3 regions of the Cellulomonas sp. P1_G12_2 genome follow, and region 2 is predicted to be linked to each of the others. Evidence: riboswitches for the same ligand, from Rfam matches in the RefSeq annotation. Region 2 holds a riboswitch; each other region holds the start of a gene.
What was found. A riboswitch is a leader RNA that binds a small molecule or an ion and turns the genes downstream of it on or off. The one in region 2 is predicted to bind S-adenosylmethionine.

Region 1 (3,264 bases), on a different contig from region 2:
GCTGGCCAGCGCCGTGGCCGAGTCGATCGTCGCGCCCGCGACGACGTGGTAGAGCAGCACCTGCTCGATCGCGTCGATGCCGACCGCGCCCGCGAGCGCGGTGAGCACCTGCTCCTCCGTGCCGTACCAGCGGTGGGTCAGGTCCTTGGCCAGCAGCTGGAAGGCGCGGTCCGTGGGGACGAACGCGGTCAGCGGGACCGTGCCGTCGGCCAGGACGGCGACCGGGCTGGTCGGCTTGGCGGCGAGCACCGCACCGACGGCCTGGTCGAGGATGTCGAAGTCGTACCAGTTCCGGTCGAAGGTGTCCCCGTCCGAGGTGAGCAGGGCGGCCAGGCTCGACGTGCCGGTGGGCGCCGCGGTCGCGGCGGGCGCCAGGGCGACCCCGGCTCCGGCGACCAGGCCGGCGGCGACGAGGGTGGAGAGCGTGCGACGGATCCTCATGGTGGCTCCTACGGACGACGGTCGCGGCCGACGCCGTGCGCCGCGCCGCGCGGACGCCGGAGGGCGCCCTGTGTCCTCTTCGCCCGTTCCCCCGCGCCCGGATGCACGTCGAGGCCGCCGCGGACGAGATCGTGCGTTCGGCACGAGATCGCGGGTGTGAACTGACGATCTCGTGCCGAACCCACGAGCTCGCGCCGGGGACCTCGCGAGAGGTCAGTCGTCCAGGGCCGGTCCGCACGCTGCCGCGGCGGTCGCCGCCAGGTGGTCCAGGCCGTGCACCGCGAGCAGCGGGCGGGTGTCGTCGACGACCGCCCAGCAGCCGTCGACCACCTCGTAGCGGACGGCCGGACCCGTGGCGAGGTACTCGGTCAGGGCCGTGATCAGGCGGTCGACGGACTCGCTGGTGGTGCCGACGCCGACCGACGCGCGGATGGCGCCGTTCGACGCGCCCAGGTGTGCCAGCAGCGGGTGAGCGCAGAACCGGCCGTCGCGGACGCCGATCCCGTGCTCGGCGGCGAGGTACGCGGCGACCAGGCCCGGGTCGTGGTCCGGCACCGTGAACGTGAGGACGCCGACCGGTGCCGCGGAGTCCGGCCAGATGCGCGCGATCTCCACGCCGTCGATGGCCGACAGCCCCTGGACCAGGCGCTCACGCAGCGCCTCCTCGTGCGCGGCGAGGGCACCAGCCGGAAGGGCCGCGAGCTGGTCGCAGGCCTCCGCGAGCGCGATCGCGCCGAGCACGTTGGGCGACCCGGCCTCGTGCCGCGCCGGCGCCGGCTGCCAGACCGTCCGGTCCGCCCGCACGTCGCGCACCGCACCTCCCCCTGCGAGGTATGGCGTGCCGGTGTCGAGCCAGTCGCGACGGCCGACGAGGGCCCCCGCCCCGAACGGTGCGTACGTCTTGTGCCCCGAGAACGCGACGTAGTCGGCGTCCGTCCCGGCCAGCGAGAAGCCCCGGTGCGGCACCAGCTGGGCGCCGTCCACCGCCACGCGGGCACCCTCGGCGTGGGCGAGCGCGACGACCTGGTCGATCGGCAGCGCCTCCCCCGTCACGTTCGACGCGCCGGTGATCGTGACCAGCGCGTACGGCTGGCGGGCGAGCTCGTCGCGCAGGGCGTCGAGGGTCGCGGCGACGGTCGACGCGATCGGCAGGATGGTGGTCCGATTGCCGTGCCGCTCGGAGGACTGCACCCACGGCAGCAGGTTGGCGTGGTGCTCGACGTCCAGCACCAGGACGCGGCCCCCCGACGGGACGACGCCGGCCAGCAGGTTGAGCGAGTCCGTGGTGTTGCGGGTGATGATCGCGACGTCGTCGGGACGGGCGTCGACGAACCGCGCGATGGTCTGGCGCGCGGACTCGTACAGCGCGGTGGACACCTGGGACAGGTACCCGGCGCCGCGGTGCACGGACGCGTACAGCGGCAGGACCTCGGTGACGCGGGCGGCGACGGCCTCGAGCGCCGGGGCACTGGCCGCGTAGTCGAGGTTGGCGTAGACGCGGTGCGTGCCGTCCACCAGCGGGACGGTGGTAGTGCCGCCGACCACGGGGAGCAGGGCGCTCACCTCGGTCGCACACGAGAGGCGCTCGGCGGTGACAGTCATGGTGGGTCCTCCGACACGTTCCGGGGGAACACCCGTCGAACAGGTGGGACCCCGCGCTTGCCGAGCCCCGGACGGGACGCGGCCAGGTCGTCACCCGGGGCACCCCACCGCGGAGGAGGGTTGCCGGCCAGCGAGCCGGGGCTTGACGCTGGCGCTCATGACCTGCAACGAGGGTCCCGGCACCTCCCCGTGGCTGTCAACGCGCCGCGGGCTTCGTCTCGCCCACCGGGACGCCTTGTCCACCACTTGGAAGGAGGGTCCCGCCGCGCGTAGCATCACGGCCACCATCCAGAGCGGCTGAGAGATCTGGCTCGACGACGCCGCAGCAACCCGCGGGCACCCTGTGCCCGGCCGAGGGTGCTACCGCCAGGACCGATGAGACGAGGGCCTCGATGAGCTACGCCGGTGACCTGACCCCCCAGCAGGCCTGGGACCTGCTGACGTCCGACGAGAGCGCGGTGCTCGTCGACGTCCGCACGGACGCCGAGTGGCGCTACGTGGGCATCCCCGACTCGGCCCCGATCGACGGTCGCGCCGCCCTGGTCGAGTGGGTGTCGTACCCGTCGGGACGCCCGAACCCACAGTTCCTCAAGCAGCTGGCCGACGCCGGCGTCGCGCCCGGCCGCCCGGTCGTGTTCCTGTGCCGCTCGGGGGTCCGCTCCGTCGCCGCCGCGCAGGCGGCCACCGCGGCGGGCCTCGGCCCGGCCTACAACGTGCTCGAGGGCTTCGAGGGCGACGTCGGTCCGGACGGCCACCGCGGCCACTCCGGCTGGCGCGCGGCGGGGCTCCCCTGGCGGCAGGCGTGAGCGACCGGCGCGTCCCCGGGCCCGCCGACTGGGACGACCGCCGCACCCCGCGCACCGACCTGCGCCCGGACACCCTCGCCGTCCGCGGCGGTCTGGTGCGGTCGCAGTTCAACGAGACGTCCGAGGCCCTGTTCCTCACGCAGGGCTACGTCTACTCCGCCGCCGCCGAGGCCGAGGCCGCGTTCGCCGGGGAGGCCGACCGCTTCCTGTACTCCCGCTACGGCAACCCGACGGTGTCCACCTTCGAGGAGCGCCTGCGCCTGCTCGAGGGCGCCGAGGCCGCGTTCGCCACGGCGTCGGGCATGTCGGCGGTGTTCACGTCGATCGCCGCGATCGTGCAGTCGGGGTCGCGCATCGTCTCCGCCCGGGCGCTGTTCGGCTCCACCGTGGTGATCTTCGAGGAGATCCTGGCCAA
Region 2 (3,264 bases):
GAGGAGCAGGAACTTCGGGATGAGCTTGGAGTCGACGTCGAGGTAGTTGATCAGGTAGGCGCCGATGAAGACCTGGAAGACGTACGAGTGCGAGTTCGCGCCGATGTTCATGAAGAACACGCGGGCGAGGTGCTTCTTGCCGTGCTTCCACACGTCGACGACGGGCGAGTCCTTCTTGGCGGCCTCGATCGCGCCCTCGGCCTTGAGCTCCTCGAAGACCGGGGACTCCTTGACCTTGCGACGGATCACGTAGGCGGCGATCGTCACGAAGATCGAGCTGAAGAAGACGAGACGCCAGCCGTAGGACAGCAGGGCCTCCTCCGGCATCATCTGCACGAGGATCCACACGACGGCGCCCATGGCCGCACCGGCGGCCGCGCCCACGAACACCAGCGACGAGAACCGGCCGCGCTTGCCCTTGGGGGCGGTCTCCGTCAGCAGCACGATGCCGCTCGCCTGTTCGGCGCCCGCGCCGAAGCCCTGCAGGAACCGGGCCATGAGCAGCAGGATCGGGGACCAGATCCCCACGACCGCGTAGGTGGGCAGCAGGCCGATCGCGAACGTCGCGGTGCCCATGAGGAACAGCGTGGCGACCATGACGAACTTGCGGCCGAGGCGGTCGCCGTACTTGGAGAAGAACAGTCCACCGAGCGGGCGTGCGCCGAAGCCGACGAACAGCACGCCGAACGACGCGAGCATCCCGGAGATCGGGTCCATGTCGGAGAAGAAGATCTTGCTGAAGATGATCGCCGACGCGGTGCCGAAGATCGTGAAGTCGAAGTTCTCGAGCGCGGTCCCGATGCCACCGGCCCAGGCTGCTCGGCGCAGGTTCTTCTGATCGACGGGGGGAAGGACGCCGTCCGCGGTCGCGGGCGGTGGCAGGACGATGTTTCCGGTCACAGGACACCTGTCTCATGGGAGCTCGCACGCCCTGCCGTCATCGGCCGGGCTGGAGACTCGGGGCGCGAGCAAGGTGCCCGCGGTCGCGCAGATCGAGACAGCCTTGTCTCGCGTCTAGCTGGCACTCCTTGTTCGGCTCACGACGTGAGCGCGTTCCCGGGGGGATCCTCGATGGAGGCTCGGGGCACTGGTGCTGCGCGATTCCGGAGTGCTGGTCTGTATGGAACTCAGTTCCGGTACGTGGAACAACGTAGAGCGGGCTTTCCACGGAACCAGGGGTCGAAGGTCCTGTTCGTCCGATCCGATCCGGTCCAGCGCCGACCCTGCTGATCCCGGAGGTGGGTCGCATCGGTTCGCCATTGACCGACCACTCCGACGGCCACCCCGCACATCCCGCGATGTGAGAAGCCGTCCCGATCGTTGACATCGTCGCGCTCGGAGCCGACCCTCCTGCGCGGGTCAGGAGCTCCGCCGTCTGGCTCGGCAGGCGGAGCAGCAACCCTCCGACGTGTGGGGTGCTCCCGAGCAAGACCCGGCCAGCCTGGACGGCGGGCGAACGTCGACCCCCAGGGATCAGCCATGTCCGTCGATCTCCTCCCGTCCACCGTCTCCGCGAGGTACGGCGGCGCGGCGCCCACCGACGTCGCCACCTCGGCCCCGTCCTGCCGTACGAGCAGCAGCAGGACGTCCTGCGCCGGTTCGCCGGGGAGGTCGTGCCGCTGGTCCGTGCCGAGGTGTCGACCACGCTGTGGGGCCCCGACGACCCCGGGCGCGCACGCGGGCTCGCGGCGGCGGACGCGTCTCTCGTCGGCGTCGGCGGCGGGACTACCCTGACCAGATGACCACCTCGCTCGAGCAGCCCGTGCACGACGCCGTCGAGACGCCCGACGTCGTCGCACAGGTTCGGGCGGTCGCGGAACGGGCCAAGGTCGCGTCCCGCGCGCTCGCCACGGCTACCCGGGCCACCAAGGACGCGGCCCTGCGCGGCATGGCGGACGCCCTCGTGGCGGCCACCCCCGAGATCGTCGCGGCCAACGCGGTCGACCTCGAGCGCGGCCGGAGCAACGGCACCTCCGCGGGCCTGCTGGACCGCCTCGCGCTGACACCGGAGCGCATCGTGGGCATCGCCGACGCCCTGCGTGAGCTCGCCGCCCTGCCCGACCCGGTGGGTGAGGTGGTCCGCGGCTCCACGTTGCCCAACGGCCTGCGCATGAGGCAGGTGCGCGTCCCGATGGGCGTGGTCGGCATGATCTACGAGGCGCGTCCGAACGTGACCGTCGACGCCGCGGGGCTGGCGCTCAAGAGCGGCAACGCCGTCATCCTGCGGGGCGGCTCGGCCGCGGCCGCGAGCAACGAGGTCATCGTCGAGGTGCTGTCGAGGGCGCTCGTCGCACAGCGGCTCCCCGGTGCGCTCGTGCAGTCGATCGACGCCTGGGGTCGCGAGGGCGCGGTCGCCCTCATGCACGCCCGCGGGCTGGTCGACCTGCTGGTGCCCCGCGGGGGAGCGGACCTGATCCAGACCGTCGTGCGCGAGTCCACCGTGCCCGTCGTCGAGACCGGCGTGGGCAACGTGCACGTCTACGTCGACGAGACCGCGGACCTCGCTGTCGCCATCCCGATCCTGCTCAACTCCAAGACCCAGCGCGTCGGCGTCTGCAACGCCGCCGAGACGCTGCTGGTGCACCAGGCCGTCGCCGACGAGTTCCTCCCGGTCGCCATCGCCATGCTGGCCGACGCGGGCGTCACCATCCACGGCGACGAGACCACCCTCGCGCTCGCCCCCGACGAGGCCGACTGCGTGCCGGCCACGGACGAGGACTGGGCCACCGAGTACCTGTCGCTCGACCTCGCCGTCCGGGTGGTCGACTCGCTCGACGAGGCCCTCGAGCACATCCGCGAGTGGAGCTCGGGCCACACCGAGGCGATCATCACGCAGGACCTGGCGTCCTCGGAGCGGTTCGTGGCCGAGGTGGACTCCGCGGCGGTCATGGTGAACGCCTCCACGCGGTTCACCGACGGCGGCCAGCTGGGCCTCGGCGMGGAGATCGGCATCTCCACCCAGAAGCTCCACGCCCGCGGGCCGATGGGCCTCGGCGAGCTCACGACGACCAAGTGGATCGTGCACGGCGACGGGCACGTCCGACCCTGATGCCACAGTCCCGCGTGCGACACTGTTCGCTCCCGCCCACCCCTGGAGGAATGTCGTGCATGCTGCCCTGATCGCCGCGGCTGAGGCCGCCGAGCACACCAACGAGCTGCCGTTCCCGCCCGTGGTGTTCGGTATCGGAGCGTTCGTCGGTCTCGTCGCCATGCTGCTCATCACGTTCGCCTTCCGCAGCGTCGGGACGCGCCACTGACCGACGT
Region 3 (3,264 bases), on a different contig from region 2:
CGGGCGGTCATGTCAGGTCCTTGGGGGTCGCGAAGGGCGGGCGGGCGGTCGTCATCGACGACATCGCTGCGCGGGCTCGGTGCGCGAGGACCGGGCGACGGAGAGCTGGGTGGACGCCATGAGGGCGTTTCCTCCGCGGGGGACGGGAGTGGTGGCACGCGCGTCACGCCGTGGGCCGTCGCAGATCGACGGGGGCCGGGCGTCGAACGCTCGGCCGAGGACGGGGGCCGCGTTCAGACGTTCCGCGGACAGCAGGGGCGCGCGGAAGCCATGACGACGACGTGACAGCACGTCGAGGCGGCGCGGCGGGTCTGCATGGGACGAGGATGACCGCCTTGCCGCTCGGGCAACAGGACCGTCTCTTATTGTGGACACGGCAGGTCGGAATACGAGATGTTTCAGCGGCGCCCGTCGAGCGCGAGCCGGTAGAAGGCACTGTGCGGGTCGGGCAGGTAGTCCGCGAACGGCGGGCACTCGACGAACCCGGCGCGTTCGTAGAGCCGGCGTGCGGGTGCGAAGTAGTCCTGCGTCCCGGTCTCCAGGTGCACGGTCCGGATGCCGCGCGCCGCCGCCGCGCCCAGGACGTGCGCGAGCACGGTCGCCCCGACCCCTCGGCCGCGTGCTGCGGCGGTGGTCCGCATGGACTTGAGCTCGGCGTCCGTCGGGCCGAGCTGCTTGAGCGCGGCGCAGCCGAGCAGGGCGCCGTCGGCGGCGCGGGCGGTCCAGAACGTCATGCCGGGGGCGGCGAGCGCCAACGGGTCGAGCGCGTGCACCGACTCGGCCGGCGAGGTCGCGTACATGTCCGCGAGGTGCTCCCCGAGCAGCTCGAGGACGTCGGGGCGGGTCGGGTCGTCGGCGGCGACGGTCACGCCGGTGGTCGTCGGGCCCATGCGCGAGCGTGCTCCCTTGCTGGGTGGTCGGGACGCCATCGTCGCACCGGACGGATCCGTCCCACCATCTGGACTTTCGGCGCGGACCATTGACACGTCCGGAACCTATGCCTACTTTTCCGACCTGTTAGGTCATGAATTCCAGCGACAAGCCCCGGCTTGCTGGGTGGCAACCCTCCTGCGTGTGGGGTGCCCCGGGTGACGACCTGGTCCTGCGCGAGCGTCCTGCTCGTGCCCGACAACGACGCAGCGCCCGCCAGGCGGGCACGAAGGGACGCACGATGAGCTCGGACGGACGGCCGACGACGGCTCTCTGGATCCTGCGCCCGTGCTGTCCCGGCGCCTGTTGTCGCTGACGACACCCCCCGACCGACCGGCTCCGACCGGCACCTGAGCGCCTGGCCCACGGCTGAGCCGTGGTGTCCGCGCTCGCCCTCCACGTACGCCCGCACCCCTGCGCCGCACACGGCTGCGCCGGGCGCGCCCTGACGCCTCAGAACGGAACCCTCGCCATGGCCTTCCCGACCACTCCCCGACAGCTGCACCTCGGCGTCGACCTCAGCGACGCCGGCGCGCACCCCGCCGCCTGGCGGACGCACGGCTCGCAGGCGCAGCGGCTGTTCGACGCCGAGCGGCTCCAGCACCTCGTCGAGGTCGCCCAGCGCGGCACCCTCGACCTGGTCGTGCTCGACGACTCGTTCTCGCTGCAGCCGTCGCGCTCCACCACGCTGCGCGGTCGGCTCGACGCGGCGCTGGTCGCCGCCCGGCTCGCCCCGCGGTCGCGGGGGATCGGACTGGTCCCGACCGTCGCGACGACGCACACCGAGCCGTTCCACGTGTCCAAGGCGATCGCGACGATCGACCACGTCAGCGGCGGCCGGGCGGCGTGGCAGGTCAGCTGGACCGACGACGAGCAGGATGCGGCGCACGTGGGCCGAGGCCCGGCGCTCACCGAGGCGGGGGCCGTCGCGGAGGCCGAGGAGGCCGTCGAGGTGGTCACCGCGCTCTGGGACAGCTGGGAGGACGACGCGGAGATCCGCGACCAGGGCACGCACCGGTTCGTCGACCGCGCCAAGCTGCACTACGTCGAGCACGACGGCGTGCACTTCGCCGTCAAGGGGCCGTCGATCACGCCGCGTCCGCCACAGGGGCAGCCGCCGATCGTGGTGCGCGTCGGCTCGGACGCCTCGTTCGGCCTGGCCGCGCGGCACGCCGACGTGGTCCGGGTCAGCGCGACGGACCGCGACCAGGCCCTCGACCTGCGGCTCCGGCTGCGGGCCGCGGCGGCGGCGGCGGGCCGCGAGCCGGGCGACCTGCGCGTGCTCGTCGACGCCTTCGTGGTCCTCGGCCCGGACCGCGCGAGCGCTCGCGCCCGGCTCGACCTGCTCACCGAGCTCGAAGGAGTCGAGTGGGACACCGACTCCCTCACGCACGTCGGGACGGCCCGGGACCTCGCCGACACGTTCCTCGACTGGTCCGCCGTCGGTGCCGCCGACGGGTTCGTCGTCCGGCCGGCCTCGCTGCACACCGACCTCGACGTCCTCGTCGACGGCGTCGTGCCGCTCCTGCGCGAGGCCCGCGCGTTCCGCGACAGCTACGCGGGTCCGACGCTGCGTGACCAGCTGGGCCTTGCCCGCCCGGTCAACCGCTACGCGGCGATCGCCTGATGGGCGCCCGCAAGCAGGTCCACCTCGGCGTCCACTTCCCCGGGGTCAACAACACCACCGTGTGGAGCGACCCACGGTCCGGCAGCCAGATCGACTTCGCGTCGTTCGAGCACCTGGCCCGGCGCGCCGAGGAGGCGAAGCTCGACTTCTTCTTCCTCGCCGAGGGACTGCGGCTGCGCGAGCACAAGGGCCAGATCCACGACCTGGACGTGGTGGGTCGGCCCGACACCCTGCCCGTGCTGGCGGCGCTCGCCGCGGTCACCGACCGCATCGGGCTCGCCGGGACGATCAACACGACCTTCAACGAGCCGTGGGAGCTGGCCCGCCAGTTCGCGACCCTGGACATCCTCAGCGGCGGGCGTGCCGCGTGGAACCTCGTGACCAGCAGCGACGCCTTCACCGGCGAGAACTTCCGGCGCGGCGGGTTTCTCCCGTACGACGAGCGGTACGAGCGTGCGGCCGAGCTGGTCGCGGTCGCACGGGCGCTGTGGGACTCGTGGGACGACGACGCGGTGATCGCCCACGCCGGCTCCGGGCAGTTCGTCCGGCCCGGCTCGGTCCACGAGGTGCGCCACGAGGGCCGGCACTTCCAGGTGCGCGGCGAGTTCACCACCCCGCGCGGCACGCAGGGGCACCCCGTGCTGTTCCAGGCCGGCGACTCCTCGGACGGCCGTGACTTCGCGGCGGCCACCGCGGACGTCGTGTTC

Region 1: it holds a riboswitch for S-adenosylmethionine, as region 2 does, so the genes downstream of both, AC1DXT_RS09280 (aminotransferase class V-fold PLP-dependent enzyme) here and AC1DXT_RS19715 (glutamate-5-semialdehyde dehydrogenase) in region 2, are expected to answer to the same signal.
Region 3: it holds a riboswitch for S-adenosylmethionine, as region 2 does, so the genes downstream of both, AC1DXT_RS15915 (LLM class flavin-dependent oxidoreductase) here and AC1DXT_RS19715 (glutamate-5-semialdehyde dehydrogenase) in region 2, are expected to answer to the same signal.

The regions. Positions count from the first base shown of each region.
Region 1 is NZ_JBFUBX010000002.1:276,747-280,010, reverse strand. It holds gene AC1DXT_RS09285 (fasciclin domain-containing protein) at 1-441, opposite strand, end outside; gene AC1DXT_RS09280 (aminotransferase class V-fold PLP-dependent enzyme) at 655-2,043, opposite strand; SAM riboswitch class IV at 2,092-2,206, opposite strand; SAM riboswitch class I at 2,325-2,440, shown strand; gene AC1DXT_RS09275 (rhodanese-like domain-containing protein) at 2,436-2,849, shown strand; gene AC1DXT_RS09270 (O-succinylhomoserine sulfhydrylase) at 2,909-3,264, shown strand, end outside.
Region 2 is NZ_JBFUBX010000010.1:1,049-4,312, reverse strand. It holds gene AC1DXT_RS19720 (MFS transporter) at 1-900, opposite strand, end outside; SAM riboswitch class IV at 1,358-1,465, shown strand; gene AC1DXT_RS19715 (glutamate-5-semialdehyde dehydrogenase) at 1,739-3,049, shown strand; gene AC1DXT_RS19710 (hypothetical protein) at 3,105-3,257, shown strand.
Region 3 is NZ_JBFUBX010000004.1:417,867-421,130, reverse strand. It holds gene AC1DXT_RS15925 (ABC transporter substrate-binding protein) at 1-11, opposite strand, end outside; gene AC1DXT_RS15920 (GNAT family N-acetyltransferase) at 399-890, opposite strand; SAM riboswitch class IV at 1,021-1,141, shown strand; gene AC1DXT_RS15915 (LLM class flavin-dependent oxidoreductase) at 1,403-2,557, shown strand; gene AC1DXT_RS15910 (NtaA/DmoA family FMN-dependent monooxygenase) at 2,557-3,264, shown strand, end outside.